DNA from 4 places in the Chitinophaga pendula genome. Region 1 is predicted to be linked to each of the others. Evidence: riboswitches for the same ligand, from Rfam matches in the RefSeq annotation. Region 1 holds a riboswitch; each other region holds the start of a gene.
The links. A riboswitch is a leader RNA that binds a small molecule or an ion and turns the genes downstream of it on or off. The one in region 1 is predicted to bind cobalamin.
Positions count from the first base shown of each region.

Region 2: it holds a riboswitch for cobalamin, as region 1 does, so the genes downstream of both, metE (5-methyltetrahydropteroyltriglutamate--homocysteine S-methyltransferase) here and KTO58_RS21955 (TonB-dependent receptor) in region 1, are expected to answer to the same signal.
Region 3: it holds a riboswitch for cobalamin, as region 1 does, so the genes downstream of both, KTO58_RS17025 (ribonucleoside-diphosphate reductase small subunit) here and KTO58_RS21955 (TonB-dependent receptor) in region 1, are expected to answer to the same signal.
Region 4: it holds a riboswitch for cobalamin, as region 1 does, so the genes downstream of both, metE (5-methyltetrahydropteroyltriglutamate--homocysteine S-methyltransferase) here and KTO58_RS21955 (TonB-dependent receptor) in region 1, are expected to answer to the same signal.

Region 1 is NZ_CP077769.1:5,926,673-5,934,384, forward strand. It holds gene KTO58_RS21945 (tetratricopeptide repeat protein) at 1-503, shown strand, start outside; gene KTO58_RS21950 (DUF6580 family putative transport protein) at 683-1,276, shown strand; cobalamin riboswitch at 1,311-1,520, shown strand; gene KTO58_RS21955 (TonB-dependent receptor) at 1,636-3,642, shown strand; gene KTO58_RS21960 (YncE family protein) at 3,655-4,803, shown strand; gene KTO58_RS21965 (cell surface protein) at 5,007-5,900, shown strand; gene KTO58_RS21970 (ABC transporter substrate-binding protein) at 5,983-6,918, shown strand; gene KTO58_RS21975 (PKD-like domain-containing protein) at 6,948-7,301, shown strand; gene cobU (bifunctional adenosylcobinamide kinase/adenosylcobinamide-phosphate guanylyltransferase) at 7,318-7,712, shown strand, end outside.
Region 2 is NZ_CP077769.1:3,363,547-3,371,258, reverse strand. It holds gene KTO58_RS11715 (alpha/beta fold hydrolase) at 1-777, opposite strand, end outside; gene KTO58_RS11710 (endo alpha-1,4 polygalactosaminidase) at 991-1,845, opposite strand; gene KTO58_RS11705 (Lrp/AsnC family transcriptional regulator) at 2,265-2,726, opposite strand; cobalamin riboswitch at 2,880-3,071, shown strand; gene metE (5-methyltetrahydropteroyltriglutamate--homocysteine S-methyltransferase) at 3,223-5,529, shown strand; gene KTO58_RS11695 (6-pyruvoyl trahydropterin synthase family protein) at 5,623-6,042, shown strand; gene KTO58_RS11690 (methylenetetrahydrofolate reductase) at 6,112-7,065, shown strand; gene KTO58_RS11685 (epoxyqueuosine reductase QueH) at 7,185-7,427, shown strand; gene KTO58_RS11680 (ArsR/SmtB family transcription factor) at 7,502-7,712, shown strand, end outside.
Region 3 is NZ_CP077769.1:4,737,690-4,745,401, reverse strand. It holds gene KTO58_RS17030 (ribonucleoside-diphosphate reductase subunit alpha) at 1-1,556, opposite strand, end outside; gene KTO58_RS17025 (ribonucleoside-diphosphate reductase small subunit) at 1,630-2,601, opposite strand; cobalamin riboswitch at 2,737-2,965, opposite strand; gene KTO58_RS17020 (ABC transporter ATP-binding protein) at 3,340-3,981, shown strand; gene KTO58_RS17015 (hypothetical protein) at 3,998-5,122, shown strand; gene KTO58_RS17010 (NADPH-dependent FMN reductase) at 5,183-5,740, opposite strand; gene KTO58_RS17005 (terpene synthase family protein) at 6,191-7,114, shown strand; gene KTO58_RS17000 (ATP-binding response regulator) at 7,375-7,712, shown strand, end outside.
Region 4 is NZ_CP077769.1:628,254-635,965, reverse strand. It holds gene prmC (peptide chain release factor N(5)-glutamine methyltransferase) at 1-285, shown strand, start outside; gene KTO58_RS02555 (GNAT family N-acetyltransferase) at 301-795, opposite strand; gene KTO58_RS02550 (ExbD/TolR family protein) at 869-1,279, opposite strand; gene KTO58_RS02545 (MotA/TolQ/ExbB proton channel family protein) at 1,325-2,041, opposite strand; gene pepT (peptidase T) at 2,148-3,395, opposite strand; cobalamin riboswitch at 3,531-3,727, shown strand; gene metE (5-methyltetrahydropteroyltriglutamate--homocysteine S-methyltransferase) at 3,887-6,190, shown strand; gene KTO58_RS02530 (cysteine-rich CWC family protein) at 6,309-6,551, shown strand; gene KTO58_RS02525 (acyl-CoA thioesterase) at 6,643-7,041, shown strand; gene KTO58_RS02520 (FKBP-type peptidyl-prolyl cis-trans isomerase) at 7,131-7,559, opposite strand.

The DNA.
Region 1 (7,712 bases):
TGTTCGGCCCCATGCGCCTCGTTCAAGAAGCCGTAGAAGCCGGCGACATCGACCGCGCTACCGCCCTCATGAACAAAGTAGCATTCCCCAAACTACTCTACAAACCCATCCGCTCCGTATACTACTTCATGCAGAGCAACATGGCCATGTATAATAAAGACCTCGACAAAGCCGAAGCCACTATCCGCCAAAGCATCAAGTCCGGTAGCCCCATGAAAGAATACGAAGGCATGCAATACTTCCAGCTAGGTACCATCGCCTATCAGAAAAATGACCTCAAAGGCGCCGACCAAAACCTGAAAAAAGCCGTGCGAATGGGCCTCCCCGATAAAGAAAATACCGCCGCAGCATTGCTCACACTGGCCTCCATCGCCATGAGCCGCCGCGACTTCAAAACAGCAAAAGACTTCTTCCGCCGCGCTAAAGCACAAAAACCAACCACAGAACAACTCGTAAGCCAAATAAAAGAAATGGATAAGTACATCTCCCGTATGCCGGGTTGATGACCTTCATATATCATTGATAATGAAAGGCTGAAGGACACATATCCTCCAGCCTTTCGCTTTATAAGAAAGAGTTTCGATAAAAAAATGTAGGTTTGCGCTCACATTAAGCCTGCTGACAATAGTATTGTTACACTAATAATCAGACTTAATCCAACCAAACTACCTAAATATCTGATATGTCTATCAAGAACCTAAATCCAAGATTTAGTATCCTGATGCTGTTCATCCTGGCAGCCGGCGTCCTCCGCGTACTAAATGGCGGACAACTCACTCCATTCTCTAATATCACCCCCATCGGTGCAATGGCCCTCTTCGGCGGCGCCTACTTCTCCGATAAATGGAAATCATACATCCTCCCCTTGCTCACCCTCTTCGTCAGCGACGTTCTCATGATGGAACTGTTCTACAAAGAACACATGCAAGGCCTCCTCTATAGCGGATGGATATGGACATACCTTAGCTTCGCCGCTATGGTCCTCGTAGGACAACTGATCATCCGCAAAGTGAACGCTACCAACGTACTCGTCGCAGCTGTCGCCGCCGTAGTAGCCCACTGGATCATCGCCGATATCGGCCCATTCCTCTATGGCATCGATATCACCACCGGCCAGCCTTTCCCAAAAAATGCTGCCGGACTGGCCAAGTGCCTCGCACTCGCCATCCCTTACATGAAAAATATGCTCATCGGTAACCTCGTGTACAGCATCCTCTTCTTCGGAGGTTTCGAACTCGTACAACGTAGCTACCCCGCTGCAGCAGCTCATTCATAAACAATAACAAACCGGCGGCTCGCTGCCGGTATCTTAACACATACCAATACCTGGTGATCCCGGCCCTCAACAAACCTGGATCTTAAAAGGGAATCCGGTGCAAATCCGGAGCTATCCCCGTAGCTGTAATACTGCTCCGCCCGTAAGCGGAAGTGAATGCCAATAAAGTCACTGCTCCTCAAAAAGTGGGAAGACGGCCTTCAAAACAGTAAGCCAGAAGACCTGCCAGATATCAATCACTTTCAGCGCTTTCGGGTGAAAAGCAACGATAGCCCCGGTTACGCCCCCCAGCGTACCCCGATTGGCACGTACTTTCCCCTCCCCGTAGCGCTGTCTGTCAATACCAAAAAATGCGCTACGTGAAACGTTTGCTTACAGCATGTTGCTACTACTCACTTCTCATCGCCTGCCTAATACCGCAGTCGCTGACTGCTCAAAATACCCCTAACGATACCTCCCGGCACCTCCGGGAAATCAATGTCAACGCCAAATACCTGCTGGACAACACCAGCTCCCCTACCCCCGCACAAACACTCGACATCGAACAACTCAAAAAACTAACCGCTACCTCCGTCGCTGATGCCATCAAGTCATTCTCCGGCGTTCAAATAAAAGATTATGGCGGCATAGGCGGCCTCAAAACCGTCAACGTCCGCAGCCTCGGCAGCAACCACGTCGGCGTATTCTACGATGGCATCCAAGTAGGCAACCCACAAAATGGAAGCATCGACCTGGGCAAATTCTCCCTCGACAACCTCGAAATGATCACCCTCTTCAATGGCCAAAGCAATGACATCTTCCTCCCCGCCCGCAACTTCTCCGCCGCCAGCACCCTCTACCTCAAACCCATCAAACCCTCCTTCGCAAAAGGCGAAAACATACATGGCAAAGCTACCTTCAAAACCGGCTCCTTCGGCCTCCTGAACCCCGGCCTCCTCTGGCAGCAAAAAATAAATGACCGCATCTCCGCCTCCATCAGCACCGAATGGATCAACGCCAACGGTCGCTATAAATTCAAAAGAGATGAAGCGGATAAAACACCCCTCACCCGCACCAACGCCGATATCAACGCCTTCCGCGTAGAAGCCGCCGTCAACGGCAATATGAAAGATAGCAGCGATTGGTCCCTCCGCTTGTATCACTACCAGTCCGAACGCGGACTACCGGGCTATATCCTCGTCGATAACTTCGACCACCGACAAAGACAGGAAGACCGCAACATCTTCATCCAGGCACACTACAAAAAAACATTCCACCCCAAATACAGCCTCCTGGTCAACGCCAAATTCGCTAACGACTATATGCGATACACCGACCCGGATGTACTCAACACCGCCAAATTCCAGGACAACAGGTATACCCAACAGGAACTATACCTCTCCCTGGCCAACAAATACAGCATCAAATCCTGGTGGGACCTATCCCTCAGCGGAGACTTCATCTACAACTATGTAAAAGGCTCCCAGGTAGGATTCGCATTCCCAACCCGCTACACCGGGTACGGCGCCCTCGCCACCGCCATCAAACTACCACAACTCGAACTGCAAGCCAATCTCCTCGGTACCGCCGTCAGCGAATCCGTGAAGTTCGGCACCGCAGCTCCCAACAAACAAATACTCACACCCGCAATATCGATCGCCTATCAACCTCTGAAACACGAAGAGTTCTACATAAGGGCCTTCTATAAAGACATCTTCCGGATGCCCACCCTCAACGATCTCTACTACCTCCTGATAGGAAACGCCAAGCTGAAACCAGAATATACCAAACAATACAACCTGGGCCTCACCTGGAGAAAAATGACCACCAGCGCCCTTAAAAACTTCTCCATCCAGGTAGATGCATACTACAACAACGTCACCGACAAAATAGTCGCCATCCCCACCGCCAACATGTTCCGCTGGACCATGATCAACCTGGGCAAAGTAGATATCAAAGGCGTCGACATTACACAAAAAAACGATTGGCAACTACCAGCTACCATCACCCTCCATACAGATATCAATTACACCTGGCAGCACGCCAGAGAACTCTCTTTCGGCATCAACAACCCAATCCCCGTCCCATACATGCCCACACATAGCGGCGCTGTAAACCTCGGACTGGAATGGCGCACCTGGGAACTGACCTACCGATTCAACTACGTCGGCGACCGGTTTGCCGACTTCGCAGACCCGCCGAAAAATTATATGCCCGCGTGGTATACTTCAGATATAGTAGCCGCTTACAATCTCCGTACCCGCAAATTCAAAGACATCCGGTTCACCGCAGAACTCAACAACATCCTGAACAAGTACTACGATGTCGCCTACAACTACCCGATGCCAGGTCGCAATTTCCGCTTCATGGCATCATTCTCATTTTAAAAATTGAACAGTATGAATAACAATTCTATTAAACAACACGCAAAACTGCTCAGCCTCTTCACCGCCGCAGCACTTTTCGTCACCGCTTGTAGTAAAAAAGATGCCCCCATCCCGGAACCTCCCGTAGTAGATGAAGGCATATACATCCTCAATGAAGGCAACATGGGTACCAACAGTGCTACCCTCGATTACTTCGACTTCAAACAACAAAGACTTAGCTTCAACATCTTCACCGCCGCAAACCCCAACAAAACAGACTCACTCAATAACAGACTGGGTAACAAACTGGGCGACGTAGGACAGGACGTAAAGGTTTACGGCAGCAAAATGTATATCGTCGTAAACAATAGTAACAAAGTAGAAGTAGTAGATGCCAAAACAGTAAAATCTATCAAAACCATCTATCTGCCCAAAAAACAACCACGCTACGTAGCTTTCTATAAAGACAAAGCCTTCGTAAACGCATACGATGGCACCGTAACCGTAATTGATACCGGCAACCTCTCCATCGTAAAAAGTATCAAAGTCGGTAAAACCCCCGAAGGCATGACCGTAGTAGGTGATAAACTCTACGTAGCCAACGCCGGCTGGCAGGATGTCGTATACGCTCCCCCCGGCACCGTTGGCCAGTACGACTCCACACTCTCTGTCATCGACCTCAACTCCCTGACAGAGATCAAAAAAGTAGTCGTAACCAAAAACATGGGCCGGCTCGTAGCAGATAAATATGGCGATATCTATTGCGTCGGCCAGGATCAATACGCAGGCGCCGTAGTCGTAGCACCGGGCGATGTATACGTATTCGATACCAAAACCGAAACAGTCAAGAAAAAACTGGGCTTCCTCGCTACAGCAATAGCCATCCAGGACGACAACGGCTTCTTCATCAACTACAACTGGGAAACCAGCAAACCGACTTATATCAAATTCAATGTCGCTACCGAAACAAAGATATCCGACAACTTTATCACCGATGGCACAGACAAATCCATCAAAGTACCCTACGGCATAGTAGTAGATCCTGTTACCTCCGATATATACCTCTCCGATGGCGGCGTATATCCCACACAGGTATATGTTCTCTCTGCCACCGGCACTAAGAAGAACTGGTTTAAAACATCCGGCGACTTCGCATCATCATTTGCTTTCTATAGAAAATAGCACCATACCACATCAGGGGCAGTACTCCGCAACTGCCCCTGATACCTTTGCCACCTAAAAGGAGCCGTGAACGCGAACCCGCACCCCCTGTGTAAACCTTAAACTCCAACTAAACCCGGTACGCCATTCTATTGCGGAGTGCAACACTAAATTGTACAGAATTACCCAAATCCATATTTCCTTCATTATTCTAAACTAAAAGTATGAACACAAAAAAAAGCGTACTGATCGCAGCCAGTGCCCTGGCCCTGACTTTCGCCGCCTGTCAGAAAGAAGCCATCAGCCCCGACGCTGCTGCCCTCACCGGTCAGAACAACAAATCCCAAACCGAAAGAGTAGTAAGCCCCTATGTAACACGTGTACTGGAATACAAACCAGCACCTGGCCAGTTTATCAACGCTACCTATGGCTCCCAGTCCGATGCCCAGAACGTTATCGGCGTATATGACCCCGCCAACTGGCAAAAGATCGTAACCCTCGGCGCATACGGCGGATACATCATCTTCGGATTCGATCACAGCATCACCAACCAGGCCAACAAAACAGATTTTATCATCTACGGCAACGCATTCGAATCCAATGGCAACTACTTCAGCGAACCCGGCGTAGTATGGGTCTCCAGAGATGTCAACGCCAACGGCCTCGCAGACGATCCCTGGTACCAGATCAAAGGCTCCTACTACAACAACACCGCTACTAAACACAACTATGTAGTAACCTACACACTGCCCTCCCCACAAAACGCAGATGTACCCTGGACCAGCAACACCGGCGATAACGGCCTCGTATTGCGCAACTCCTGGCATACACAGGCTTCTTACTACCCCCTCTGGCTGGGCGTAAACTCCTACGCACTGGGTGGTACCCGCCTCCCCGACAACTACGCCGGCGGACCTACCATCACAGGATATGCGGACTCCACCCCCGATGGCGATAAAATCGATATCTCCTGGGCCGTTAACGCCAGCGGTAACCCCGTGAGCCTCGCCAGCATCGACTTCGTGAAAGTGCAAAGCGGCATCCAGAAAATGAATGGCACCCTCGGCGAAGTATCCACAGAAGTAGCCGGCGCCGCCGACCTCTCCCTGCTTCCCTGATTTTAACTATCTTTAAGCGATTTTAATACTCAGGTGACTATCCCCGGCATCAACCGGGGATAGTTATTATAAACAACAACATATGATAGCCTCCTCTTTCCTGCCGGCAGCTACACAAATGATCTACGATATGGGCCTGCAACACCTCCTGCAGGGCGTTACCTTCGAATGCCCTCAGATCGCAGCAGAACAGCCCAAAATCGTCCGCTGTGTACTGGAAGGACATAACTACTCCAGCCAGGAAATAGATCGCATTTTCTCCGCCTCCAAAGCCCAGGGGAAAAGCCTCTACTATGTAGATGAACCCTTGCTCGAAAACATCGCCCCCGACATCATCTTCACACAAGATGTCTGCGAAGTATGCCAGATCGATACCCACTGCACCCAACAAGCCATCTATAAACTGCCCAAACAACCACAACTCGTCGCCCTCAGCCCTAACAACCTGCAGGACGTATTCACCTGCGCCATCACCATCGCACAGGCCCTCGGTCACGAAGAAGCAGCCTATACATACCTCGCCGCCCTCCAGCAACGCCTCGATAAAATAGTAGATACCCTCCGCGCCAATAAAGCACCGCTACGCAGCGTCATGCTCCTCGAATGGATCGCACCCATCTACAACTGCGGACACTGGATACCCTATCAGATCGCCTACGCAGGCGGCGTAGACATGCTCTCCAACCCCGCAGGCGACTCCATCGTCACCAGCTGGGACAAGATCGTCCGGTACAACCCGGAAGTCCTCGTCATCGCCCCCTGCGGCTTCAACGTCGACAGATCCCTCCAGGAACTCGAACTACTTTCCAATAAACCCGAATGGCACCAACTACAGGCCGTAAAAAACAACGCCGTATTCGTCGCCGACTACGACCTGTTCACACAACCCAGCGCCGCCACCCTCGTCGATGGCTCAGAACTACTGGCCGGCCTTTTCCATCCGGAAATATTTACCGTACCTTCACACTTGCAACAGAAATATAAAGCCCTGTATGCACAACAAGTAGCAACGCATTAACTGATAACTATTTATAAAAAGATATAGCAATGAAATTATCCGGGATCAAACGCTACCTGGCCATCACAGCAATCATTACCACCGCTTTCCTCGCTTGTAAAAGCAATAACAACACCGTTCCCACATACCCCTTTCCTAAAATGAAAGACTCAGGTATCAAAGACGGAAAAGATACCATCAACGTAGGCCAAACATTACAGCTGTACCCTAAACTGGAAAGCACAGCCGGCATGACCTACATGTGGATCGTCAACAGCCGCAAAGCCAGCGTAGACTCCGCCTATAATTTCACACCGCCATCCGCCGGCAACTACAGAGTGACCTATAAAGCATTCAATACAGCCGGCGAACTGGCATACGACTACCAGATCAACGTTAAATAATAACGCCGACCGAATCATGATCTATCTCATCACCGGCGGAGCACGCTCCGGAAAAAGCAGGTACGCACAGGAACTCGCACTCCGCCTGTCCCCGGAACCCGTATACGTCGCCACCGCCAAAGTCTGGGACCAGGACTTCGGCGAAAGAGTACAACGCCATAAAAACGACCGCGGTCCAGAATGGACCACTTTCGAAGAACAACTGCAGGTCAGCACCCTCCCCATCGAAGGCCGAACCGTCGTAATAGACTGCGTTACCCTCTGGCTCACCAACTTCTTCATGCAATACAGCTACGAAGTATCCCCCTCCCTCGAAGCCATCAAACAGGAAGTACGCAAACTCGCCGAAATGAAAGGCAACTTCATCATCGTCACCAACGAAATAGGAATGGGCGTACACGCAGAAACAGC
Region 2 (7,712 bases), 2.6 Mb from region 1:
GAATGTTTTGACGGCAGCAGAAAAACGTTCAGGCTGATCCATTTGGAGGCCATGGCCAGCCTCGCTGATTTGTGTAAACAAAAGCCTGGTATTAAGACGTAGCAAATCCTCGGTGACAGCAACTGAAACCACGCCCTTATCTCCAACTACCAGGAGACTTGGAATATCAATAGTACTGACCAATTGTTTATAATCCGGATTGGGTGGCCTAAGAATATCAAACGCAACCATACTGGTTTGAAGTCGCGCCCGGGCGAATAGCTCAATAACTTCCGCTGAACGTTTAGGATGTCTTTTACGGGCATCGGCTATCAACTCGTCCAGTGACATGGAAAGAAATTTACGGTGTTGATCGACAACATCACTATCATAAACTTCACGTTGAAAGTCGGGACTTAGAAACGTTGGATCGGCTAAGATCACTCCTCTTAGTAAATTGGGTTTACGACTTGCCACTAGGGCCGCAGTCATTCCTCCCATGGAGTGTCCTGCCAGAAACGTAGGGGAAAGCTCTAATTTTTCTATTAAACCGGTCACATCATTTGCGAGCTCTTCATATTGATACCCATTGTCAGGAGTACTGGATTTTCCATGCCCCCTGGCATCTGGCATGATCACGTCGTATTCACTTTCAAGAACACGTGCCAGATCAGCCCAGCACTCGCCATTGGCAGTTAGGCCATGAAGCAGGATTAAGGGTGGTTTATTACCTCCTGTTCTTGTATAGTGTATGTGGATATTGTTAGTCGTGCAGACAGCTGTTTGCCAGTTCATCATTTGTTATTTTTTTCTGGTATGCTCGCGACAAATATTTTGTTGAAAACCGCTTATATATGATCTAAGATAACAATAATTGCACTGGTGACTGTTAGCAATACAATTAATTGTGCCATGAAATCTCACTATAAATAAAAAGCCGGCGCTTATTCCAGGCGCGGGCTTTTATTTAACTTTTATGGATATGGCAATATCGCTAAAAAAATATGATATCTATTTACATTTGTCCACCCACGTATCCAGGTTTCGATGTTTAAGAATAGCAGTAAATCCTAATTTCGCAGCTTGCGGACAAAAAGTGGTTTCAAATTTTTGTTGACTGGTATTGTCGGTATATTCGACGGCGAACACGGGTTTGTTCAATCTTGCATATGGTGTCATACGTTCTTGCCAACCTTGTTGAAATGCATCTTCTGTTAATGCCCAATCGAATTTGGACGAATAGTCTGCACTCAGGTCTGCTACGTTCTTTTGTCCGATGGATAGGCCGTTTGCATGGGCTGTAGTGATCAGGTAGTCCATATATTTCCGTGCATCCGACTCTGTAAGTGAAAATCCTGTCACTGTTGCAAAGCCGTCCAGGTTGTCTGGCTCAATGCCATCAAACCCTTTCTGAATGATCATATTAAATCTTGAATTTAACCATGGTTTTAACTTATCGATCTGCCGGATGTCAAGCCATCTTTCTTTTGGCCACTGATCGTATCGTTTACCGATAACTTCCGCAGGAAGTAAGGACGCATCATTCCTGTCGTTTTCCAAGGTACCTACAGATAGATAAGCAATTACCTTATGTCCTTTGGCATGCAGGGAGGCTACCGTGGCAGGACTGGTTGTGAATGCATCAACATCCACCACAGTACCGGAAAAAGTATTATTAGAATTAACGTCATCTAATACCCAATCGAAACTTATGCCGGCAGTTGGCTTCCACCAGGTGGTTTTCCCTCCCGGAAGTGTTGTGCTATCAGTTGGATTAATAATTTCTTCGTTGTCTTGTCCTTTGCTACATGAGGCCGCAAGTACAGCTAGGCTGCATACTAATATCATCTTTTTCCTAACAATCATTATCTGAAATTTAATTACTGCTGATAAACGGAGGTGGCATTGGCATATTGTAAGTCAGTATTCATATGAGACTTATTTAACAACTTTATAACAAAGTCAATACTGGCTTGTAGGTATATCCCCCTAAATAGCACTATGAAAAAAGTGCTAAAATTTGAAAAGATCTTCCGCTCCGATTTAAAAATAGTAAACGGCGAAGGAAAGTCTGTTGTTCGAAGATGTGGAGGGAAATGCCGGGGAAGCTGCGTTGGTGGTTTCCTTATCCAGGGCACCTTATGTTTTTACGCATCTAGGATGATAACGGCTTTGGCTGATGTATGTAATAAAGTATTGAGTACATTCAAAATACAAGCAGCAGTCGTGCTAAAATCGACTGCTACTTGTATACCCTCTACGTTATTTGGGTCTGGAGTAACGTATCAAAGATTTATATTGTGCGTGTTTTTGTTTTCGCACATTACAAAAGTACTATGCGTGCTCCCGATGCTCTTTACTGACCCCAATTTATTGAATACAAAATCCTGGTAATGTTTCATGTCCCTGGCATAAACCTTCAATAAAAAGTCATAGTCGCCGGATATATTGTAACACTCAGTAACCTCCTGTAACCGCATAATGTCGGCAACAAACTGGCTTCCGATGCTTTTGTCATGATGTTTGAGGCGGATATTACAAAAAACGATTAATCCATAGCCGAGTTTTTCGGCATCAACCAAGGCTATATATTTTTTTATATACCCACCAGCTTCCAGCTTTTTTACCCGTTCGAATACTGGTGAAGCAGAAAGATTGACTTTTGCTGCCAACTCTTTGACGGTGATAGTAGAATTTTCACTGAGTAATTTAAGTAGATGTTTATCTGTATCATCTAATTGCTCCATAAAATAATTTTCTTTTTTGGCATAAAATACTCCACTTGGAAAGGTTTATTTCCTTTATTTTTTATAAAAGTAGTTTTTTATTCTGAATTTATGTCACTTTTTAGGATGAGAGGTGTTTATTTGTAGATTTGCTCCGATTTTAGTTCTTTTCATACTTTATCGACCAGAATAGGTTGCTGATGAGAATCAGTATTAAAAGGGAACCGTGTGAAAATCACGGACTGTCGCGCAACTGTAAGTAACGAAAAAGGTTTTTTCCATGTATGTCCACTGTTTGTCATTACAGATGGGAAGGACGGAGAAGATGTTACAAGTCAGGAGACCTGCCCATACTGGAAGGACGATGCTTTCGCGTAATGAAGCAAAGGTCTCATTTTGATGGTGTCTGTCGGCCACATATCTGTGCTCTGACAGGCTATCATATGCCTTTCCCCTGCAAAGCATTGTGAGGTTTGTAAAGACAACTGTAATTGTTTTAACTAAATTTTCAAGGAAAATGCTTACGCAAAACCTGGGCTATCCGCGGATTGGTAGCCAAAGACAACTTAAAAAAGCAAACGAACAGTATTGGGCAGGCAAGATTGACCTGAACGAATTAAAAGACTCTGCACGCAAGATTAGAGAGGAAAACTGGCAAACCCAACTCGATGCGGGTATCGACCTGATCCCCTGCAATGATTTCAGCTTTTATGACCAGGTACTGGACACCAGCCTGATGTTAGGTGTTATCCCTGAGCGCTACGCTCCCGTACTTTCCCAGGTAAAAGCCAACAGCCAAATCGATCTTTACTTTGCAATGGCACGTGGCTACCAGAAAGATGGTCTGGACATCACTGCAATGGAAATGACTAAATGGCTGGACACCAACTATCATTATATCGTACCAGAATTCAAGGCTAACCAGGAATTCCGAATTTTCAATGACAATATTTTTACCACATACCAAGACGCTAAAAAACAAGTGGGACAGAAGGCTAAACCTGTATTGGTAGGTCCGGTAAGTTATTTGCTGTTTGGAAAAGAAAAAGAACAAGGTTTTGAACGTATTGATCTGATCAAAAAAATCGTTCCGGTTTATGTCGCTATCATTAACCGCCTGAAAGAACAGGGCGCAGAATGGATACAGTTGGACGAGCCTAGCCTGGTGCTTGACCTTTCCAAAAAAGATAAAGAAGCATTTGAGTACGCATATCGTGAAATTGCTGCCCAGGTAAGTGGGGTTAAATTATTGGTAGCCACTTATTTCGATGCACTATTAGATAATACCCAACTGGCCGTTAGCCTTCCGGTTAATGCGCTGCATATAGATCTCGTACGTGCTCCTGAGCAACTGGAGGAATTACTGGTATTGATCCCGGGGGGCCTTCAGTTATCGCTCGGCGTTATTGACGGCCGTAATGTCTGGAAGAACGACTACGAAAAATCTTTAGGGTTTATCAATAAGGCAATTGAGCAACTTGGTGAGGATAGGGTGATCATTGCCCCTTCCTGTTCGTTGCTCCATAGCCCGATCGATCTCGACTTGGAGAATACTCTTGATGCTGAGATCAAGAACTGGATGGCTTTTGCAAAACAGAAGCTGACAGAGGTGAGCGAATTAAAACAAATTGTTACCGGAAATGCGGCTTTGCTTGATGCAAATAAAAAAGCTATCGGTAGCAGACGTTCATCTGGCAAGGTACACAAACAAGCAGTGAAAGATCGCGTAGCTGCTATTACTGCTGCCGATGCTTCCCGTAAAAGTGCATTCCCGGTTCGTCAGCAGCTGCACCGTGAGCGCTTCAACCTGCCGGCATTCCCCACTACAACCATCGGTTCATTCCCGCAAACAGACGATATCCGTCAACTTCGTGCTAAATTCAAAAAGGGAGATCTTACTACCGAACAATATGAAAAGGCTATCGAACAGGCGACTATCGACACCATTCGCTGGCAGGAAGAAATAGGTCTGGATGTACTGGTACACGGAGAATTCGAGCGCAATGACATGGTGGAGTACTTTGGAGAACAGTTGGATGGATTCCTGTTTACCAAAAATGGTTGGGTTCAAAGTTATGGTAGCCGCTGCGTAAAGCCTCCTGTTATATTTGGCGACGTTAGCCGTCCAAATGATATGACCGTACGTTGGAGCACTTTTGCCGCAGCGCAAACAGATAAGCCAATGAAAGGCATGCTGACTGGTCCCGTAACCATCCTACAGTGGTCTTTTGTACGTGATGACCAGCCACGTGAAGCAACTACCAAACAGATAGCGCTTGCTATCCGTGATGAAGTAGTTGCACTGGAAAAAGCAGGTATCGGTATTATTCAGATCGATGAAGCGGCGATTCGCGAAGGTTTACCTCTGCGCAAAGCAAAACGCCCGCATTACCTCGACTGGGCGGTAGGCTCATTCCGTATTACCGCCAGTGGAGTAGAAGACAAGACACAGATCCACACCCATATGTGCTACAGCGAGTTCAATGATATTATTGAACATATCGCAGCTATGGATGCCGATGTTATCACCATCGAAACATCCCGCTCGCAAATGGAACTTTTGCAGGCGTTTGCCCATTTCGAGTATCCGAACGAAATCGGACCAGGTGTTTACGATATCCACTCACCTCGTGTGCCTAGTACTGAAGAAATGGCTTCCCTGCTTGCAAAAGCAGCAGACCTGCTGCCCGCTCGTAACCTCTGGGTGAACCCTGACTGTGGGCTGAAGACACGTAAATGGCCAGAAACCAAAGCTGCTCTGGAAAATATGGTGGCTGCGGCTCAACAGGCACGTGAAGAGATCAGCACTGAAAGCCTCGTATAGAATAGCCTGTTTATAAACACAAACACCAGGCATCGGCAAATACCGTTGCCTGGTGTTTTTCAATCGACAAACGAAGAATTTAGCCTGGAATAAATGATAGTACATCTTACCCGCAGGGAAACATTCAACGCCGCACACAAGATGTACCGGGAGGAGTGGAGCCCGGAAAAAAATATGGAAGTGTTTGGAAAATGTGCCAATCCAAACTGGCATGGTCATAATTACAGCCTTTTTATAACCGTTAAGGGCAAAATAAATTACGAAACAGGATATCTGATTGATCTGAAACAACTTAAGGCGATCATAAACGACCACGTGATTGAAAAACTTGATCATAAGAACCTGAACCTGGACGTACCTTTTCTTAAAGGAAAGATGGCAACTACAGAATTGCTTTGCGTAGAAATATTCAATGAGCTGAAAGAGCCGATAGAAAGCAATGGTGGTGTTTTACTTCACTCGGTCAGGCTGCATGAAACAGAAAATAATTATGCGGAATATTTCGGAGAGTAGATATTCCGATAACATATATAAATAGTGAAGAAAGAAAACCCTTTGTATAAACAATAGTCACATCTGGTTATGTTCTTACATAAAATTAAAACCGGCCAATCTGGTATTTTAACTTACGGCATCACTCCACCTAAATCAGACACCAATGCTGAGCGGATTGCGCAGATCGCTGAGAAGACAGTGGCCAGGATCCTGCAACTAGAAATTGATGCACTCGTCGTGTACGATGTACAAGATGAATCTGCCCGTACTGTTGAAGAAAGACCATTTCCCTATCTGAACGCCCTTGATCCCTTTACCTTTGCCAGCGCGTATTTACAGGAATTGGACATCCCCAAGATTATATATCGGCCAGCAGGAAAATTTTCAGCAGAGGAATTGTCCACCTGGCTGGATGAACTCCAGCAACATCGGTTTTATCCGGTTTTTGTGGGCATTCCGTCACCGGATTTTCCCGTTAAAACCAGTTTACCGGAAGCTTATAGGATTTGGGGTAAACATAGTGAGTCCTCTGTTATAGGGGCAGTAACCATTCCCGAACGACATGAAATGCTAAAGGACGAAGATAGAAGGATCCTGGATAAGGCCAACAGTGGCGTATCTTATTTCATCTCCCAGTGCATTTTTAACTTTGCTTATGCAAAACAGGTAATAGAAGATCTAAGTACCACCTGCAAAATGGAGAACAGGCGTATACCTACGATTATATTTACACTCACCGCTTGTGGGTCTGCCAAAACACTGCAATTCCTGGAATGGCTGGGTATACACATCCCTAACGATCTTAAAGACGAACTGAATCAGACAGATAATATGTTGGACAGATCGGTAAATATTTGTCTGGACATCGCGGAAAAACTTGCTGTTTTCTGCGCAGAACGGGCAGTGCCCTTTGGTTTCAATATTGAAAGTGTGGCGATAAAAAAGGATGAAATAGAAGCATCGATCTATATGGTGACTAAAATCGCTGCTATGTTATCGGAAATGGGTATTCGGAAGGAGGTTTTACTAACAGCGCAATAGCGCTCAAATGGATTGGAATATGAGCTTTATCAGGGAGAAACTGGAAACTACCTAATGCTGGTCAGAAGCTGTTGCTACATTCTTGCTGCGCGCCGTGATCAGGGCAGGTAAGGGAGGCGATCATTGCTTCAGGCATAGATTTCACCCTCTTCTTTTATAATCCGAATATTCATCCTAAGAAGGAATATGAAATTCGAAAGGATGAAAATACCCGTTCTTCAGAAAAACATAATATTCCCTTTGTCGATAAATATTGTGGTTGTACCTATTCTCTACGAGATACTAATAAATGGCGTATAGAAAACGGCCGAGAGAAAATAAAGTTGGGTGAGAAATACTACGGCAGGGACTCCGAAGACTGATATCGGATAATTTTTTCAGCTTTCTTTTTGGTAATTGTATTTAATCATCGTAATATTGCGATATAATTATTCAGATGGGCACCACTAAAACAGATTTATTTACTAAAGAACAGAATGACATAGCCGCAATGGCTAAAGCAATAGCCCATCCCGCACGTATAGCAATCTTACAATATCTGGTAAAGGAAAACACTTGCATTACCAGTAATTTTGTAGAGGAATTAGGACTGGCACAAGCCACCGTATCTCAACATCTGAAAGAGCTGAAACTAGCGGGTATTATTC
Region 3 (7,712 bases), 1.2 Mb from region 1:
TCGAATGGATAGCGCATGAGGATAAAGGCATCTGCCAGGCCTTGTACACCGAGTCCGATGGGACGGTGACGTAGGTTACTGTAGCGGGCTTCATCAACCGGGTAGTAGTTGTTGTCGATGATTTTGTTGAGGTTACGGGTAGCCTGGTAGGTTACATCGTATAATGCTTGATGATCGAAGTGACCATCTACCACAAAGCGAGGTAGTGCGAGGGATGCCAGGTTACATACTGCTACTTCGTTTGCATCGGTATATTCTATGATCTCTGTACAGAGATTAGAACTTTTGATGGTGCCGAGGTTCTGCTGGTTGGATTTACGGTTGGCAGAGTCTTTATACAGCAGGTATGGTGTTCCTGTTTCGATTTGTGCATCGAGGATGGCGAACCAAAGGTCTTGTGCTTTTACAGTTTTGCGTGCGCGGCCTTCCTGTTCGTATTGTGCATAGAGTTTCTCAAATTCTGCACCCCATGTTTCGTGCAGTCCTGGTGCTTCGTGTGGACAGAACAGGGACCATTCGCCATTGGATTCTACTCTCTGCATAAACAGATCGGGTACCCATAAGGCGAAGAAGAGATCGCGTGCACGCATTTCTTCTTTACCGTGGTTTTTACGGAGGTCGAGGAATTCGAACACGTCTGCATGCCAGGGTTCGAGGTAGATGGCAAAAGCACCTTTACGTTTACCACCACCCTGGTCTACATAGCGGGCGGTGTCATTAAATACACGCAGCATGGGAATGATACCATTGGAGGTACCGTTGGTGCCGCTGATATAGGAACCGGTGGCCCGGATGTTGTGAATGCTTAAGCCGATACCGCCAGCGCTTTGAGATATCTTGGCTGTTTGTTTGAGGGTATCGTAGATACCTTCGATGCTATCATCCTTCATGGTGAGGAGGAAGCAGGACGACATCTGTGGTTTAGGTGTGCCGGCGTTAAAGAGGGTGGGGGTCGCATGCGTGAACCAGCGTTCGCTCATGAGATTGTAAGTTTTGATAGCAGCATCAATATCATCTTTATGGATACCTACGGCTACGCGCATGAACATGTGCTGAGGGCGTTCTGCTACTTTACCATCTAATTTGAGGAGGTAGGAACGTTCCAGGGTTTTGAAGCCAAAGTAGTCGAAAGCGAAATCACGATCGTAGATGATGTTAGAGTCCAGTATTTCCGCATTTTTACGGATCACTTCGTATACATCGTCTGATAACAGCGCTGCTGGTTTATTTATCTTCGGATCGATGTAGTCATACAGTTTTTTCATGGTCTTAGAGAAAGACTTCACTGTATTTTTATGCAAGTTACTTACTGCAATGCGGGAGGCCAGCAATGCATAGTCCGGATGTTTGGTTGTGAGGGAGGCGGCTGTTTCTGCAGCCAGGTTGTCCAGTTCTGTGGTCGTTACGCCATCATATAAACCCTGAATCACTTTCTTGGCCACGTCTATTGCGTCTACATATTCCGCATTAAAGCCATAGCACAGCTTTTCTATGCGGGCGGTGATCTTATCAAATTTCACCGCTTCTTTTCTTCCGTCTCTTTTGATTACGAACATGGGAAGTGAATTTATTAGGTTAGTAATTAAGTATATGGAATCCGGAAGGTATTTATTCCGGGCAGGATATATATTAGAAGTCTTCTTCCAGGCTGAAGGTCTGGGTTTCTTTATTCCCCATTACACCCGCTTTCTGGTAGTCGCCCACACGTTTTTCGAAGAAGTTGGTTTTACCCTGGAGTGAGATCATCTCCATGAAATCGAATGGATTGGAAGCGTTAAATATTTTATCGTATCCCAGTTCTTTGAGCCATCTGTCAGCAACGAATTCGATGTACTGTTGCATGAGCCGGCTATTCATACCGATAAGGTCTACGGGTAGTGCATCTGTAATAAATTCTTTTTCGATGTTCACGGCATCCATGATGATGGCATGTACGGCTTCCTGGGTCAATTTATTTTCGAGCATGCTGTACAGGAGGCACGCAAATTCGCAATGGAGACCTTCATCACGGCTGATGAGTTCGTTGGAGAATGTCAGCCCTGGCATTAATCCTCTCTTTTTAAGCCAGAAGATGGAGCAGAAGCTACCGCTAAAGAAGATACCCTCTACGGCGGCGAAGGCGACGAGGCGTTCGGCAAAATTGCCATTTTCGATCCAGCGCAGTGCCCACTCAGCTTTTTTCTTTACAGCAGGTACGGTATCGATGGCATGGAACAGTCTATCTTTTTCTGCAGGATCTTTCACATAGGTATCGATCAGCAGGGCGTAAGTTTCGGAGTGTATGTTCTCCATCATGATCTGGAAACCGTAGAAGCAGCGCGCTTCCGGTATTTGTACTTCGCTCATGAAGTTGACGGCGAGGTTTTCATTTACGATACCGTCGCTAGCTGCAAAAAAAGCAAGTACATGTGATATGAAGTGGCGTTCGCCATCGTTGAGGTTCGCCCAATCTTTCAGATCTCCGCTCAGGTCAATCTCTTCCGCTGTCCAGAAACTGGCCTCGTGACGTTTATATGTTTCCCAAATTTTAGGGTAATTAATTGGCAACAACACAAAACGGTCTTTATTCTCTTTCAACAAGATTTCATTCTCGTAATTCATATGCAGCGATTTTAAATATTTGAATTCTTTTTCCTGTCCCTATTGTTGGCGGATCCTGGAGACACGAAGGCTGACAACTATCTTGTGGGAGAGAGCAGTGTCACTTTCGCCAATACCCTGATACGCGAAGGTTTTGACAAATATGTTGCGTTGGCAGGTATGCTGGCTTTCCGTTATTACAACTTTCCCCTTTTCAAGATAGAAAACGGTGATTTTCAGGTAATATCAGGTTGAATTTGCGGCTTCAACCTCTTCCTGGTATATGGAAGTGGATCACAGTAGCGCGTCTGCCCGTGATTTTCACACGGTTCCCCCCATTAATCCCGGGTTTGCGCGCCCGGGAACCAATGCAACAAAGTCAAGAACTGCTACAAATGTACAGACCTGCGATTGCGTGAGCAGATTTAATTGCTCACAGCCTGTGGAAAAATGATGTAGGTAAAAATAGAACAATCCGGAAGATGTGCAGGGGTGGGCATTTCGTGTCAAGATACCCTACAGCGGTTGAAGATTATTAGAAATATTACTATTTTATTACTTGTTTTCGGAATGGTATATTAATTGTAAATGTTGTTAATTAAATTAATACATTAATAGTTCAGACCTATATTTATGTCATATTTTTTAAATATACGTGTCGTTTTGACGAGTGGAAATATTTTTAATAAGGGTTGCTGAGACCGGCTTGTTTTTTTGGACTTCCGGCTTTTCAGGTTTTCGGAATCTTAGACAAATTTTATGTCAGCTATTTTATTAAAGGATATAAAAAAATATTACGGGGATACACTTGCCTTGGATATAGGGCATTTATCACTGGATGAGGGCATCTATTGGGTACAGGGGGGGAATGGCGCCGGTAAGACTACCTGGTTGAAGGTGATGGCAGGTTTGCTTTCCTTCCGGGGGGAGATCCTCTTACAAGGAGCCGTGAGTAGCCTTCATCATCCGGTTGCTTACCGGCGGAAGGTCAACTATGGAGAGGCGGAGCCGTTGTATCCAGGGTTTCTGACGGGCAGGGAGTTATTACGGTTGTACCTGAGTACCAAGGGTGGAGATGCTGACCGCATTCTGGAATTGGGGGCGGCGATGGGGGTAAATGATTTTTTGTTACGCCCGGTCAGTACGTATTCCAGTGGTATGTTAAAAAAGTTGTCCTTATTACTAAGTTTTACGGGAGTTCCTTCGTTGATATTATTGGATGAGCCGTTGATCACGCTAGACGTACAGACGATCCCATTATTATATGATATGATCAGGGAGTGGCGTGAGGAGTATGGTGTCACTTTTTGTATTACTTCTCATCAGGTGATTGCGGAAACGGAGTTTGCTGTAAATGGAACGCTCCTGGTGGAGAACCGTCAGGTGCGGATAATCGGATGAGAAAAAAATGAAAGGTATGTTTGAGTCATTTCGTTTGTTGAGTAAGATATTTACAAGTCGTTTCTATATTACGAATACCGGCTTTTTTCTGCTGCTGTTCTACCTGTTATTTGGGGTGGTGGAAGGTGGACAACTATTGCAATATCACGTGGGGTTAATGAAAGGATTTCTGCAGCACCGGGGCTTTTTGTTGGTGGTATTGGGATTATGGTTGTTGTATAACGGAAAGTGTCTGTATTTTATATTAAAGACGATACAGACACCTGGGTATGGTTTTCTCTATCCTGTGATAGGGTCTTTGTCAAGATGGCGAAGATATATACTCTGGTGTTCAATACAGATCACTATTTACTTTCCGGTACTTGTTTATGCCGGAATTTCAGCAGGGGTGGCCGCAAAGATGGGATTGTCGGGTACTGCGTTCTTATTGTTGCTATTCAATATACTGATGTGTATACTACCGGTGGCGATATACGATAGAAAACTGTGGCGTCCCGAGTTGGCTGATTTTACCGGTCATTTTCAGCAATGGTTAAACCGGCGTTGGGTAAGGCCATTTTCGCTGTATTACATATTTGAGTTACTGACGAATCATACCCGGATGTTGCTGAGTACAAAAGTATTTTCAGGTGCTATATTATTGTTGACCTTTATGTTAATGCGCACAACGGTTTATGATGATCGGGTAGTGCTGTGTGGTGTATTGTTGAGTTGCATCATTCATACGGGCGTGATATTTTATCACCGTTTTTTTGAGGACCAGTATCTGCAGTTCACGCGTAACCTGCCGATGCAGTTGGCACAAAGATACCTGCAGCTTTCGTTCACTTATTTCTTTCTTTTTCTGCCTGAATACCTGTTGATCGTAGTGAATACCTGGCGATTCGCGGGGGTATTGCCATTGTTAGGAATATTGTTTTTTGCACATTCGTTGTTACTGCTATTCCGTTGTCTGATGTATTTTCCCCGTTTTAATCCTGATCTACATTTGCGGTGGGCACTGGCTGTTTCTTTTGTAGTGTTGTTCCTGGTGTTGGGATATTGGTACCTGCTTACCGCATTGGTGTTACAGTTGGTAGCATTGTGGATATTTATACGGCGTTACGACAAGTATGAGCCGTTGAATGCTGCTATTATCTGATCTCGTTTTTATATGGTGATCGATACCTGCTTAAATAACAGGCAGGTATCGATCAGGTTATTATTGTTTATCACTTAATGTGGCCAGGGCATGTAATAGTACCGGAATCTGTTTGCTGGTGGTTTCATCAGTCAGGGTACCTTCTTCATTGAATTTCTGCTGAGCGGCGCTGATCATGATCTCTGGTTTGTTAACCACATTGGCATTGAGGCAGACTAATACCTGTCTGAGGTGATATTGCATACGGGCTGTGCCCAAAGTGCCTATACTGGCGCCCATAATAGCTACTGCTTTTCTGTCCAGCGGTTTTGCCGCATGGCGGGATAATACATCGATAACATTTTTGAGACCGCCTGGTATGGAATAATTATACTCCGGAGATACGATCAATAAGCCGTTGGAGGCGATTATTTTCTGTGCTAATTCTTCCGCAGCTGCCGGATATGCTGCAGCGTGAATGTCCGTATTATATATCGGAATATCGCTGATATCCACCTGTTCTATCGTAATGTTTGCTGGTGCTAATTGTTGGGCAGCTTTGAGTGCGAAGGTATTGAATGAGCCTTTACGGAGGCTACCGGAGATAGCAATAAAATGGTAATTCTTTTCAGCAGTCATGAATGTAAACTATTTAGGATCGCTGCAAATATATAAAAAGTAGCAGGAGTGGATGCAGAGGAGAAGCAGCGTGTTAATGAAGCGTTAATGCCTCCCTGTAACACGGATTATTAATTATTTTAGCGTTCTAAGAATGCTTCTAATTGACATGGTATCCCGCACTGCAAAGTGTGGGATACCTATTTCAGAACAATGATATCAGGTTATTATCTGTTGATGGGCCCGTATATCCTTATACTATGATGCGAATAATACGAACTGTCCTTAATCATTAATGTTATGACCCGGTTAGCTCAGTGTTTTCTACATAGCGGGAATCGCTTGTAGTTGTTGCTTATTTGATTGTTTATGAAGATGATCGAATTTCCTGTTTAAATGTGATTGTCATTTTTAAGGCATCTTATGGAGATGTCATTGAATGAATTTTCCTATTCAAAATAATCATGCCAGATGATACCAGATATGTCATTGCTTTATTATCCTATGGAGGATACCAATAGTTTATTTGCTAATGAGATCGAGTTACAGATGACCCGTTGGATTGATGAGTACGAGCTTCCAGACTCTCTTTCGGAAAAGTACAAGCGTTCGCGTTTCGGAGATCTCACCACCCGTTTTTTTCCCCATGCCCGCAGGGAGGTATTGGAGGCAGGAGCACTACATATGCTGGTGTTTTTTGCTTTTGATGACTTATATGCCGGTAAACAATTAGATGAGTTGCGCGCCGCCTGTGAGGAGGCCATTGGCTACCTGGAAGGGTATATGTCGCCACGCAACCGGCATGTAGTCGTCGAACAGTTCGGTTTGCTGCGGGAGTATCTGTTGCCGATGTCTTCTGCGGAATGGATGTCGAGGTATATACAACATGTACGGCAGTACTTCGACGCGATGCTGACTGAAGCCTTTCTGGCAGGGGCTGCTATCTATCCCAGTGCGGATTATTATAAAATATTACGGGAAAACCTGGTCGGGCTATATCAGTTAGTTGATTTTGTAGAGTTGGAGATTGGGTTGATTCTGCCACCGACATTGGTTGCTCATCCCTTTACCAGGAAGTTGCGGCAATTGGCAGTATTGATCATGAGTTGGTGTAATGACTATTACTCGGCATTGAAGGAAATGAAGGATGGAGAGTTGATGAACCTGGTGTTGATTATATGCCAGGAGCAGGGTTGTACGCTGGAGGCTGCTTACGACCAGGTAATATCCTTACATAATCAGCAGATGGATGTTTTTATGCGCATGTGTAATAATCTGCCAGCCTTATTCAAGCAGGACGAAGGGTATCTGCGTTATGTTGCACATTTACAATTGATGGTGGGTGGACATAAGACATGGACGGAACATACCTTCCGGTATAGTAGTGCTTTTTGATGAGGCAGGTAGGTTGGGATAAGTATATGGAATTGGAAAATAATATTGATTAAATTCGTGTATCATTTTATTTGGCTTCGGGACAGAATGAAGCATGAAAACCTCCAAAATCTTTCTGTATGTACTGATTTATTAGTATTATTTTAAATTAATCCTATATGAAAAGCCCTCAACTAGCTACCCACATCCGACTACCCCTGAAAGTATTATATAAATCCTTTATGTACCTAAAGCGCCCCGTTTTTTTAAGATTTCTGTTGATGACCGGAGTTACTCCATCTTGTGATGTAGAGACCAGGAGTAATATTATCACTGTTAATACGCTTAGCTGGACTACAGCGATTGTTGCTGTTTGCGGGCCTGCATTTATTTATTTTTTTATGTCGCCTGAGCGGTGGGTATTGATACCCGGTGTTATTGAGGCATTAGCTTGCTTGTTAGTAGTATATCTTAATAAGCTCAAGCAGTACAGGGCAGCAACGGTGATATTTTATTTTTTACAGTGTGGGGCCATCTTGTATTTTGGGATGGCTTTTGACCGGAATGCTGGAGTACAACAGATGGCTTTTTTTCTGGGGGGGCTGGCATTACTTTTATT
Region 4 (7,712 bases), 2.4 Mb from region 1:
CCACCTTATATACGGCAGGAAGAACAGGCGGATATGCAACAGCAGGTATGGGGATTTGAGCCTGCGCTGGCACTGTTTGTACCCGATCAGGACCCCTTGTTATTTTACCGGCATATCGGAGCACTGGCGCAGCACAAACTACAGGCCGGGGGCACGCTTTATTTTGAGATCAACGAAGCATATGGTCAGGAAGTGATTACACTGCTAACTGCCCAAGGCTTCCGGGAGCCAACGCTGCGGAAGGATATCTTCGGAAAGGACCGGATGGTGAAGGCCTTCAGATAGTGCTATGCTAGCCTGCTACGACAGTTTATATAAGCGGGCTAGTTTACCATCAACAAACATATCCTGATCGTAAGCAAAGCCGCATTTCAACAATACCTGTTGAGAGGCCTTGTTGCCCGGATCGGTGAGCGCGATGATACCCGGGTGTTTTAACTGATGAACAGCGTATTCCAATGCTCCTTTCACTAACTCGGTCGCATATCCTTTACCCCAGCTTCCCTTTTCGAGCGCATATCCCAATTCGAGTTCCGGTCGGCCTTGCAGGGGCCGTATCATCAGCATACCGATAAAGGCTGCATTGAGCCTGTCTTCTACTATCCAGCGGCCATAGGCAGGAAAGATCTCATAGTTCAATATATTTTCCAGCAGGAAGAGATCAGAATCTTCGCGTTTTTGCACCGGGCGGATGAACTGCATGACTTCGGGGTCTCCGTTGATCCGGAACCAATAATCCCCATCGGTGGGGGTCAGCTGTCTGATCCTGAGTCGGGGGGTGGTGAAGATGTCCATTTGTATTGAATAAATGCTAAAATAAAAAAAAGGAACCAGTTGGTTCCTTTTATATATCAGCTATTACCAGTGATTAGTCTTTGCGGAGGGGATTGGCGGTGGCGAGTACTACTTTAGCCCCTATCTCCCTGGCTACTTCCATGACCTTGACGATATCTTCGACAGGCACGGATTTTTCGGCATTGATAACGATAGTAGGGTCTACCTGTTCTCTTACGAGAGCGGGTACCAGCATTTGTTTAAGGCTCTCGAAGGGTACCCTGTTGGTCCCTACGAAGAACTCGCGTTTATCATTGATGCTGACTACTACGGTCTGTTTTGCCTTGGTATTGCTTTTCGCCTTGGGCAGTGTGAGTTTGATCACGTTAGGATTAGCCAGCGTAGATACGATGAGGAAGAACAGCAGTAATATGAACAAGATATCGTTCAATGCTGAGTTGTGCATTTCCACATGCCGTTTGCCTCTCCTGCTGCGTAAGTTCATACGTTCTGTCGTTAAGCGTTAAAATTAGAAAGCGGTGAAGGATCGTTAGCGGGTTGGCTCCTGCAGCACATCGATAAACTCTGCAGAGGAGGACTCCATTTTATTGATCACTTTATCTATCTGTGCATTCAGGAAGCTATAACCGATGAAGGCAATGATACCGATGATAAGACCGGTAGCGGAGGTGATCATCTTCACATAGATACCACCGGCGATCGTACCCAGAGTAATATCGGAGGTGATGGAGATATTGAAGAACGTCTGGATCATACCGGCGATAGTACCTAGGAACCCGAACATGGGAGCGATACCTGCGATGATAGAGAGAATGACCAGGTTCTTTTCCATCTTGTATATTTCCAGTTTACCCACATTTTCCATAGACTTTTCAATGTTGTCAATGGGCTTGCCGATACGTTGTATACCTTTATCGATCATGCGGGCGATGGCACCGGAGGTATTTTTAGCGAGGGAGCGGGCACCTTGTATATTGCCGGTGGTGATATGATCCCGGATCATCGGCATGAAGTTGTCTTCCAGTTTACCTGCTTTGGCGATAGCGAGGTAACGCTCTACAAAAACGTATACTGCTGCCAGGGAGAGTACAGCTAATGGTATCATCAGCACACCACCTTTCGAAAGCATATCCAGCAGTTTCATTTCCTGGGCAGCGCCGGTAGCAGCAGTGGCTGCATGTGCTACAGTGTCTGCTTTTGGCGCCAGCAGAGTATCCTGCAGTAAAGTAACAAGTCCTAAGAGCATGAATAAAATTTTAACCCTGCAAAAGTATTAATTTCAGAAGCAATAATAGGGTAAGGTACTAATAAAATAGTTAAAGTTTAAACGCAATAACCAGCAATTCTAGTACTTAGCTATGCTCTTCCCATATTTGTGCCAGATAGACGATGGTCTGCACGGCTTTTTGCATGTCCTGTATGCTTACATACTCATGCTTGCTGTGCAAGGCCATTTCCCCTGTGAATATATTCGGACAGGGCAAGCCCAGGAAAGAAAGCCGGGCGCCATCTGTACCACCGCGGATGATCATCTTGAGCGGTGCCACACCAGCTCTTTTCATAGCCTCAGCAGCATAGACGGTCACTTGCGGATGCTTATCCAGTACCTCTTTCATATTACGGTATTGTTCTGTTACCTGGAAAGTAGCGATAGCGGTAGGATACTTGCTCATAACATGTTCCATAAGGCGACGAAGGTAAAACTCATGTCCCTCCAGTTCCGGTGTGGTGAAATCACGGATGATAAAGTCGATCTCGGCTTTTTCAACTATTCCCTGTATACGTACGGGATGAATGAATCCCTGGCGGTTTTCTGTCGTCTCGGGAGACAGTATCTCTTTCGGCAACGCATCTACGATCTCCGACGCTATTTTGATGGCACTTACCAGCTTACCTTTGGCGGATCCCGGATGTGCACTTACCCCTTTTATAGTGATCTTTACGGCATCAGCGGAAAAGTTCTCATCTTCCACTGATCCCCGCTCACCTCCATCCATCGTATAGCCGAAAGAAGCACCCAATCGCTGCATATCCACTTTGTCCACGCCTCTTCCGATCTCTTCATCGGGGGTAAAGAGGATGCGGATCGCGCCATGTTTGATCTCGGGGTGCTGCAGCAGGAAGTGGGCAGCATCCATGATCTCTGCCACGCCTGCCTTGTCATCGGCACCCAGCAGCGTAGTACCACTCGCAGTGATGATATCATCTCCTTTGCGGGAAGCCAGGTAAGGATGTTCGGCTGCACGGATCACCTGTGTGTCGTCATCCGGCAGGATAATATCCGTACCATCGTACTGATGATGGATGATCGGTTTTACATCCTTTCCGCTGCAATCGCTGGAGGTATCGACATGCGAACAGAAACAGATCACAGGTACGGTTTTGTCGGTATTCGCGGGGATGGTAGCATAGACATATCCGTATTCATCCAATACCGCATCTTCGATCCCCATTTCCCGTAGTTCCTGTACTAGCAGGCGGGACAGCTCCTTTTGTTTTTCTGTGCTGGGATAGGTATGGCTCAGCGGATCCGATTCGGTATCTATCTGTACATAGCGGATAAACCGGTCCACTACGGTATATTGGTAATCTGTAAACATTTTACAAACCTAAGGATTTTTTTTGCTGTGCTATCTATCTGCCAGGCGCTAAAGAAAGAGATAACAAAAACAGACAGATAGGACGTGGTACCGGATATTACGCGCTTAAATCCTATATTTGTAATGGTTCTTTACACACTCAATGCTGTTTGCGGTTTCCGGTCTGTGACCGGGATTAAAAAGGAACCGTGTGAAAATCACGGGCTGACGCGCAACTGTAAGTAACCTTTGAAAAAGGTTATGACCAACGATACCCATTATCCCTGTTAGGGATGAGAAGGGTGGTCATAGCCGTTACAAGCCAGGAGACTTGCCGTAAACAAATTGATGTATGCTTCGCGGAAAAAAAGCATTATTCAGGCAATTGGCAGTACTTCCCCCCACAGGCATCGTGTGCCTGTTACTGTTCCATTCCTTTATCCTGCCAGCTCCCTTCGGCAAGTGTACGCGTAGTAATACCGGTATTTTTCACTTAAAACAACCGTACCCGTATGTTAACAAACGTACCAGGCTACCCGCGTATCGGTAGCGGCAGGGAACTAAAAAAAGCCAACGAGGCTTATTGGGCGGGCACAGCTTCCCTCGAAAAACTACAACTTACTGCCCGTCAGCTCCGCCGCCAGAATTGGGAGGCGATGCAGCAGGCCGGTATTGACCTCATCCCTTCCAACGATTTTTCTTACTACGATCAGGTGCTCGATATGTGTCTGATGACGGGTACAATCCCTGCCAGGTTCAAGCCATTACTGGAGCGGCTGGCCAGTCCCCAAAGCCTGGAGCTGTATTTCGCGATGGCCAGGGGCTATCAGAAAAACGGGCTCGACATTACCGCCATGGAGATGACAAAATGGTTTGATACCAACTATCACTATCTGGTCCCCGAATTCGATACTACCCAGCAATACCGGCTGTTAAGCCATAAATGTGTAGAGGAGTTCCGCGAAGCGAAAAGCCTCGGTATCCACACTAAACCGGTAATCATTGGCCCCCTGACATTCCTGTTGCTTGGTAAGATCAAGGATCACTCCCTGCACCTACATAGTTTGCTGGAGCAGTTACTACCAGTATACCTGCAGCTGCTGACCGCACTACAGGAAGCTGGCGCTACCTGGATACAGATCGATGAGCCTTACCTCGCGATGGATCTCAACCCGGCTATACATCAGCTGTATATCAATACTTACAACCGTATCCACCAGGCTATACCTGGTCTGCAACTGTTGATCGCCACCTATTTTGATGCCTTGGGCGACAACCTGGCAACGGCGCTGCAACTACCGGTACAGGCCCTGCATATTGACCTGGTACGCGCACCTCAACAGCTGACCACAGTATTACAACAGCTGCCGGCTGGTATGCAACTGTCGCTGGGTGTGGTAGATGGCCGTAACATATGGAAAAATGATTATCAGCTATCACTCGCATTGATCAACGAAGCTGTGCAAGCAATCGGCCAGGATCGTGTATGGATCAGCAGCGCTTGCTCCTTACTCCATACTCCCTACGATCTGGATTTGGAACAAGACGAACAGGTATTGACAAGGGAGATCAAACACTGGATGGCATTTGCAAAACAGAAGCTGCATGAGATCGCTGACCTGGCACAGATTGCTACCGGCAACAACACCTCGCTGGCGGCTAATATGGCAGCGATGCAAGCAAAGCAGCATTCTCCGCTGATCCACAAACCTGCAGTAAAAGCGCGGGTAGCAGCACTGGACGAATCGCATGCTACCCGTAAGAGCCCATTCCATGTAAGGCAGGAATCGCAGGAAGTAGCCTTTCAATTGCCGCTGTTCCCCACCACAACCATCGGTTCTTTCCCGCAGACGGCAGAGATCCGTCAGCTACGTGCACAGCTGAAAAAAGGCACTATCTCTTCCGAAGAATATCATCAGCGGATCAAAGCAGCGATCGCCGAGACCGTGAAATGGCAGGAAAGCCTGCACCTGGATGTACTGGTGCATGGCGAATTTGAGCGTAATGATATGGTGGAATATTTCGGCGAGCAGCTGGAAGGTTTTGTATTCACCCAAAACGGATGGGTACAGAGCTACGGCAGCCGTTGTGTAAAACCACCCATTATTTACGGCGATGTGCAACGTACACATCCGATGACAGTAGCCTGGAGCAGCTATGCCCAATCGCTCACCAAAAAGCCCATGAAGGGAATGCTGACAGGGCCTGTCACCATCCTGCAATGGTCTTTCGTACGCAATGACCAACCCCGTGCAGATACAACTTTCCAGATAGCACTGGCTATCCGCGATGAAGTTTCTGATCTCGAAAAAGCCGGTATTAGAGTGATACAGGTAGATGAACCTGCTGTAAGAGAAGGCTTACCATTAAGAAGAGCCAATTGGGATGCCTATCTGCAATGGGCAGTACAGGCATTCCGTATTGCTGTTTGTAGCGTACTGGATGATACACAGATCCATACTCACATGTGTTATGCTGAGTTCAATGACATCATTGACAGCATCGCTGCAATGGATGCGGATGTTATCACGATCGAGACCTCCCGCTCTCAGATGGAACTGCTGGAAGCATTCGCCCGCTTCAAGTATCCTAACGAGATCGGCCCTGGCGTATATGATATCCACTCTCCCCGTGTACCAACAGTAGAAGAAATGTCCAGCTTACTACAGAAAGCCAGCACACTGCTGCCGGCCCGTAACATCTGGGTAAATCCCGACTGTGGATTGAAGACCCGTAACTGGCCGGAAACAGAGCAATCCCTCCGTAACATGGTGGCTGCCGCTGTTCAAAGCAGAAGCGCGGTATTAGTGAACTAGGCCCCATAACAGCTTCCTCTTTTTTGCGGCTATATATCGTCGTAATAAGAGGAAGCTTTTGCTGACCGTTTGACCTGCTGAAAAACATACTGCCGATTAATACTTAAATTTGCACATTATGGCTGATCATGAAACCGTAAGTTGTCCTCGCTGTGCGGCTACTTTTGAATGCCGCGTAGGCTCTATCCTGCGTTGCCAATGCCAGGAAGTCACCCTGACAATAGCAGAACGGCAGCATATCAGTGAACAATTCAACGGCTGTCTCTGTGCAAATTGTCTGCAAGAGATCAAAAACAATTATCGTCAGCAAGGATTTCGTTACAAAGTATCCAGGGTCATGAAATTGTTCGGGAAAAGATAAAAGATCACTCCTCTCTCCATTGTACTGCGGCCAGATAGCCACCCTGCTTTCAACACACCAGACTGCCCCGGGCAGTCTTTAACAGATGAATATGTACGAGAAACAAATTGAGCATTCCGTAACACGGATCTTTAAAGCTGTATTTCCAAATACGGTGAACCATTATGACACTTTATTCGGCGGTACAGCCATGCATATGATGGATGAAGTAGCCTTTATTACAGCTACAAGGTTCAGTCGCATGCGGATGGTAACAGTATCTACCGATCGTATTGATTTTAAAAAGCCTATCCCACACGGAACTATCGTGGAGCTGGTAGGCACCGTCTCGCATGTAGGTAAGACCAGCCTGAAAGTGGAGGTGGAAGTTTTCGTGGAACAAATGTATTCCAGTAAGCGGGAAAAGGCCATTACCGGCTCTTTCATATTCGTGGCGATCGATGAACAGAAAAGACCGATGGAGATCGTCCTACCCAACGAGCAGGATTAAATATCCTTAAATAACACCGGGCTCCTGCAGCTATATGGACGATAATCATCCATCTCATGCAGGAGCCCGGTCTATTATGGTCTGACAAACTATACGATCTCTACCAGTTCGATATCAAATACCAGGTCTTCACCAGCCAGTGCGTGATTGGCATCCAGGGTGATGAATTCATCTTTCACAGCTACCACTTTCACAGGAAATACATTGCCCTGAGGGTTGCTCATCTGCAGCTCCATACCTATCTCAGGCTTCAGATCCTCCGGGATATTAGCCTTCGGGAAATCCATGATCAACTCTTCGTTTTTGGGGCCGTAAGCCTCAACAACAGGGATATGTACGGTTTTTTTATCACCCGGTTTCATATCCAGCACGCCATTATCAAATCCTTTGATAACCATGCCCGCGCCCACTTTGAACTCCAGTGGCTGACGGCCTTCAGAGGAATCAAAAGTTGTTCCGTTGGTGAGACGGCCGTGATAATGCACCTTCACTGTATCCCCGTTTTTTACTGCTTGCATAAATAAAAATTATTAAGTGTTATCTGAATATACCCGCAAGGTAAGTAAAATAGTATAAAGTCAAAATCGCTACTGCTCCTGCACTACAGTACGGTAGCGATATTTCAAAACTCCTCTGCTGCAGCTTTCTCGCGAGTGTAAACAATTTACTAT